DNA from 2 places in the Ruminiclostridium herbifermentans genome. Region 2 is predicted to be linked to the other one. Evidence: predicted binding sites of a transcription regulator. Region 2 holds the regulator's gene; the other holds the start of a gene.
What was found. Region 2 encodes Rex, which represses fermentation and respiration genes when NADH is low (regulators of the CRP and FNR family bind a similar motif). Its sites were predicted from a motif close to ATTGTTAANNNNTTAACAAT; they were not measured.
Positions count from the first base shown of each region.

Region 1: adhE (bifunctional acetaldehyde-CoA/alcohol dehydrogenase) is a predicted target of Rex. The motif match lies at 1,226-1,245, and genes of this name have one in related genera.

Region 1 is NZ_CP061336.1:579,213-582,609, forward strand. It holds gene EHE19_RS02435 (ATP-binding cassette domain-containing protein) at 1-422, opposite strand, end outside; partial or broken gene EHE19_RS02440 (sugar ABC transporter permease) at 395-526, shown strand; gene adhE (bifunctional acetaldehyde-CoA/alcohol dehydrogenase) at 1,454-3,397, shown strand, end outside.
Region 2 is NZ_CP061336.1:741,630-745,026, reverse strand. It holds gene aroF (3-deoxy-7-phosphoheptulonate synthase) at 1-75, shown strand, start outside; gene EHE19_RS03180 (prephenate dehydrogenase) at 62-1,159, shown strand; gene EHE19_RS03175 (redox-sensing transcriptional repressor Rex) at 1,406-2,053, opposite strand; gene csaB (polysaccharide pyruvyl transferase CsaB) at 2,856-3,397, shown strand, end outside.

The DNA of each region.
Region 1 (3,397 bases), 160 kb from region 2:
GAACGTATAATTTTAAATATAATTTCTTTTTCAGAGGAAGTAAATGCAGAAGAAGGCTCGTCAAATATTATAATTTTTGCATTGGATACATAAGCTTTTACTATTTCAACTAACTGCTTTTGGGCAAATCCCAATTGGGCTACAGTAGATCGTGGATTAATATCTATGCCGAAACTTTTAAAAATATCATTGCAATCTTGATGCATCTTATACTTATTTACTGTTGTAAATAATTTCTTTTTTGAATAGGAATAATCCATAAAAATATTCTCTGCTACAGTAAGGTTTGGGTATAGATTTATATCCTGCCATACGCAATAAATTCCATTTGTCCTAGCATTACTGACATCTTCAATAGATACAGGATTGCCGTCTATAAGAAGAACACCACTAAATGGGCGTATTAAATAATGGTATGTCAATTATGGGAGTCGGAATCGATTGGCAGCAGACAATAAAGGGTATGGTTCTTTTAGCAGCCGTTGCATTTGATGTATACACTAAGTCAAAGTCTAATAATAATTAGTATGAAAGTTACATAGCTAAGAATAGAAACTACAATTATTTTTAAAGGTGCACATGGTAGGGAGTATTAATGCTCTTCGCTATGTGCGCTTTTTATTTGGGTTCTATGTAAATAGTTGGGATAGAACTGTAAACTGAAATTATTAAAGGGTCGATTGCTTTTTTTCGGGTTTATGTAAATAGTTGGGGTAGAACTGTAAACTGAAATTATTAAAGGGTCGATTGCTTTTTTTCGGGTTTATGTAAATAGTTGGGGTAGAACTGTAAACTGAAATTATTAAAGGGCCGATTGCTTTTTTTCGGGTTTATGTAAATAGTTGGGGTGGAACAGTAAACTGAAATTTTTACTGAGCCGATCGCTTTAACGAGTGATTGGCTCTTGTTCATTTTTAGGGTATGTAGAATTCTTGGTCTGAAGTTTTCAAAGTTCAGATATAGAACCGTTTTTATTATGAGTTTGAACATCTATAATATATAGTTTCTAAGTTTATTAATGCTTGTTGTATATATTTTATTGTCAAAGTTTAATAGTAATTATCTATAATAAATTCAAAAAATTATTTTAAATATAGTATTGACAATTATTTAACAAGGTTGTAAAATGTAATTGTAGAAGTTGTTAAATAATTAACATATTAAAAATATGCATTTTAGTCATTAGTAAATACAATTTATGTAAGTTATATTTTTTTTACAATTGATTGTTAAAAAAATAACAATAATTAGAGTGTTATTACAACTAAGCAGTATTTATACCGAGGGAAGCAAGCGTCCCACTTTTTAAATGGTTATTACCGATTTTAATTGTTAGGAAGTGAGAGTATTTTCCGCCTTGTTAATTACCGCTTATGTAATGAAATTTTCTGCAAATAGAAAAATTTCGTTTTGAATCTAAGCGTTAAAATCTAAAAATGGAGGGTGAATAATTATGTCAAATAAAAATTTAGTGGTAAATAGTGTAGAGAGTTTGCAGGAAAAGATATCTGAGATAAGGCAAGCACAGCAAGTATTTGCAACCTATACTCAAGAGCAGGTAGATAAAATATTTTTGGCTGCCGCACTAGCTGCTAATAAAAATAGAATTCCTCTTGCAAAAATGGCACATGAAGAAACAGGAATGGGAATTGTAGAAGATAAAGTTATAAAAAACCACTATGCATCAGAGTATATTTATAATGCCTATAAGGATACTCAAACCTGTGGTGTAATTGAAAAGGACGAAGCGTTTGGAATAACTAAAATTGCTGAACCATTAGGTGTAATAGCGGCTATAGTACCAACAACCAACCCTACATCAACTGCAATTTTTAAAGCATTATTATCTCTGAAAACAAGAAATGGTATTATTTTTTCACCACATCCTAGAGCAAAAAAATGCACTATCGAAGCAGCACGAATAGTCCTAGATGCAGCTGTAGCAGCAGGTGCACCAGAAGGAATTATTGGTTGGATAGATGAACCTTCAATTGAACTGTCAGGTATTGTTATGAAGGAAGCAGATATAATCCTTGCCACTGGCGGACCTGGAATGGTTAAGGCAGCTTATTCATCAGGTAAGCCTGCAATTGGAGTTGGGCCTGGTAATACACCAGCTATTATTGATGATAGTGCTGATATAAAAATGGCGGTTAGTTCAATTATTGTTTCAAAAACTTTTGATAATGGTATGATTTGTGCCTCAGAACAGTCAGTTATAGTTCTAGACAAGGTTTATAATGAGGTCAGAAAAGAGTTTGTTCGTCGTGGAGCATATATGTTAAATAAAGATGAGACTCAAAAGGTTAGAGATATTATTTTGATTAATGGAGTCTTAAATGCAAAAATAGTTGGTCAATCTGCATATACTATTGCAAAACTAGCAGGTTTCAGTGTCCCTAATGATACTAAAATGCTAATTGGTGAAGTAGAATCTGTTGAACTATCAGAAGCGTTTGCACATGAAAAGCTTTCACCTATTTTAGCAATGTATAGAGCAAAAAACTTTGGAGATGCATTGGCAAAGGCTGAAAAGCTAGTAGCTGATGGGGGGTTCGGACATACATCCTCTTTATATATCAATGTAGTAAGCGGTAAGGAGAAAATTAATAAATTTACTGAAGCAATGAAAACTTGCAGAATTCTTATAAATACACCATCTGCACATGGAGGAATAGGAGACCTGTATAACTTCAAATTAGAACCATCATTAACACTTGGATGTGGTTCATGGGGAGGAAATTCAGTTTCTGAGAATGTTGGAGTTAAGCATCTTATCAATATTAAGACTGTTGCAGAAAGGCGAGAAAATATGTTATGGTTTAGAGCACCAGAAAAGGTATATTTTAAAAAGGGCTGCTTAGGTGTTGCATTAAGAGAACTTAAGGATGTAATGAACAAAAAGAGAGCATTTATAGTAACAGATACTTTCTTGTACAATAATGGTTATACAAAGGCAGTTACAAACTTATTAGATGAAATGAACATCAGCCATTTTACATTCTTTGATGTGGCTCCAGATCCAACACTTGAGTGTGCAAAGCTTGGTGCAAAGGCTATGATCGAATTTAAACCAGATGTTATTATAGCAGTTGGCGGTGGTTCAGCAATGGATGCAGGTAAAATAATGTGGACATTATATGAACACCCTGAGGTTGACTTCCAAGACTTAGCTATGAGATTTATGGATATAAGAAAAAGAGTATATAACTTCCCTAAAATGGGTGAAAAAGCATATTTTGTAGCAGTGCCAACATCAGCAGGTACGGGCTCAGAGGTAACACCTTTTGCAGTTATTACTGATGAGCAGACAGGAGTAAAGTATCCTCTTGCTGACTATGAGTTGATGCCAGATATGGCAATTGTTGATGTGGATTTGATGATGCATATGCCAAAG
Region 2 (3,397 bases):
TTTGACTCACTTTGCAAGGATATTTCTAAGCTGGCACCAATTTTAGAGAGAGAGTTTACTTATGGTTCTAAATAATATTTCAATTATTGGGCTTGGACTAATCGGCGGTTCCTTGGCAAAGGCATTTCGTCATCAAAATGAAAACCTACAAATATATGCCGTAGATAATTGTGTTGAGTCACTCAAAATGTCAGAGTCAGATGGCGTTATTAACAAAGGTTTTAGTGAATGCTGTTCAGAAATATGGAACTCAGATATAATATTCATTTGTACACCAATCAGAAAAACTATTGAGTTTATTGCCCAATTATCAAAAAATATAAATAAAAACTGTATTATTACAGATGTTGCTAGTACAAAAAATGAAATTTGCAGCTATATAGACAGTCTTGAAAACCCGCCAATTTTTATTGGCGGGCACCCCATGGCTGGTACCGAAAAATCAGGATATTCCAATTCTTTTGGCCACTTATTTCAAAATGCATATTATGTATTGACGCCAACTAAGACAGCAACGGAAACTGCATTAGCTGCATTAGCGGAATTACTTAGTGGAATTGGTGCTATTCCTATTATTGTTTCGCCTGAAAAACATGACTTAGTAACTGGATGTATTAGCCATGTACCTCATATCATAGCCTCTACATTAGTTACTTTGGCAAAAAACGAGAATGATCCTGAATTAATAAAGCTTTTGGCCGCTGGTGGCTTCAAAGATATTACACGTATAGCCTCTTCTAATCCAACAATGTGGGAAAATGTTGTACTAAGCAATAGCAAAATTATAATTGAACTGCTTGATAAATGTAAAAAAATAATTGATACTACTATAAATAATATTAATAGTTCAAATAACAGAGAAATATATAATTTTTTTAGTAATGCCAAAGCCTTCAGAGATAGTTTTTCTGCTTCCCCTGTTGGTCTTATTCCCAAAAGTTTTGAATTGATTTTGGATATAGAAGATAAGCCTGGTATTATTGGTAGGATAGCTACACTGTTAGGTAATAATGGCATTAATATTAAAAATATCAATGTTTCGAATAGCCGTGAATATGAACAGGGATGTCTTAGAATAACATTCTTAGATCAAGATAATACCGATAGTGCTTATAAAATACTTTCAGATTGTCAATATAAAGTATTTAGAAAAGATTAATGAATATAAAATGAATATAAAAATTATGGACGGCTTTTAGCCGTCCGTTTTAATTTATACAGTTAAATAAACTTCTTTATACATATTTAAACTTCATGCATAAAGAGTCTATCTTTATAGAAGCCTTATCAAGATTTTTAAAAAATAGCCCATAAGAAATTTTATAGTTAATTGTATTATTTCATATGTAATTACTAAAGTATATTATCTTAAAACTATTTCTTCAAAAAATAAGTCTTTTAAAGACTAATTCTTTTTTTCTCTGTTAAACTTCTCATTTAGCTTGTAGCCCAAAACCATTAAGCTGTCACTTAAATGAACATTTTCTACAATAACATCGTATGGAATTTTTAAGTCCATTGGAGAGAAATTCCATAAGCCCTTAATTCCTAACCTGCCAACTTTATCAGCAATAGAAGCTGTAACTTCATACGGAACACACAACATTGCAATATCTACAGTATTGTTTGATACAAACTCGTCCAACTTTTCGATATCCAAAACTTCTATGTTCTTTATTGTTTTTCCTATGATGTCCGGATTTGAATCAAATATACCTATTATTTTGAAACCTCTTTTTTCAAAGTTCACATAATTGGCAAGTGCCTGCCCCATATTTCCTGCTCCAATTATAATTGCATAAAATGTTTTGTTGATTCCCATAATATTTCCAATTTCATTATATAAAGACTCAACATTATATCCATACCCCTGCTGTCCAAAGCCTCCAAAACAATTAAGATCCTGTCTGATTTGAGAAGCTGTAATTCCCATTCTTATACTCAATTCCTTTGAGGATATTCTTTTTATACCAATCTCCAGCAAATCATTGAGATATCTATGATATCTAGGAAGCCTTTTTATTACAGCAATAGAAATTTTCTTTGAATTCATTAGAATCCTCACCCCATAACTCTGTTTGTGTACGTATTATATCATCTTTGTTATTTTATTGTCAATAACTATTGCCTTTACCTGGTATTACAGTAAATTTATAGTATTAATCAGCCATACTTTTAAAAAATTACATGTTTACAAAACCTTGAATATTAATCAACAAATGTCCCAAGAATCCAGTCAGTAGACACATTATGCTTACACAACCTTTCATATTAATAAACTAAACTCGCAGTCCAATATTTTTAGTTCATCAAATTAAAATTTAACCAATTCATATAATAAGTTTATTCTTAGTAATAACAAGTTTTAAAACGTGAAAATAACTAGACTTTTCGTTAGAAATTTGAGCTGTTTTTCTATTATCTAATTATTATCTAATTATTATTTAATTAATTTTTTTGCAGCAATCTATTGCTAAGTATTATTTAATTATTTTTTTCAGCAATCTATTGCTAAGTATCCCTCAAACCATTAATTTTTTATTAGAAAATGATGAATTAATAATCTATATTGTGAATCTAAAGTAAATTAAAATCTTTTAAACAATTGTTCTATATAAAATTCATAGTGTCAAAAATAAAATTGCGTGATAAAATAGTCATATATTTCTAGGGGCATCTTAAATTCTCAGAACGGCGCACTTGTTCTATCAGAATATACATGAGGCATCTTATGAAATATGTTACTTAGAATAAATTCACATAGTACTTATACAGCTTAGTAACAAGCTAATTAAAACTATTTATGCGGTAGTTTGTAAATAGCTTAAATATTTGAAAATATGAGGAGATCTAAAATGAAAGTTTTGCACATAATCGGCGGAGGAGATGTCGGTGGAGCAAAGGTACACGTTCTATCTCTGGTAAAGGAACTCACTTCCCATATAGACGTTACTCTTTTAAGTCTTAGACCGGGAGCCTTTGCAGATGACGCCCGTGCAATGGGACTAAAGGTAGAAGTTATAAAATCCTCCAATGTTTTATTGGATATAAAAAAATCTATTAACTTTGTTAATAAAAATGATTTTGATATAATTCATTCTCATGGCGCAAAAGCCAATATTTTTGCATATGCAATTAAAAAAGCATGTAAGGTGCCTGTTGTAACAACAATGCATAGTGATTATAAGCTGGACTATATGCAGAGTTTTTATAAACGAATTACCATAGGCTTTCTAAATTCTACTGTTCTTCGAAGTCTAGACTATTATATTGTTGTAACATCAGCCTTTAGAAAGATGCTAACTGAAAGAGGCTTTAATGACAGCCAAATCTATACAATCCTAAATGGTATAGATTTCAGTACACCTCTTAAAGATTATTCTAGACGGGACTTCTC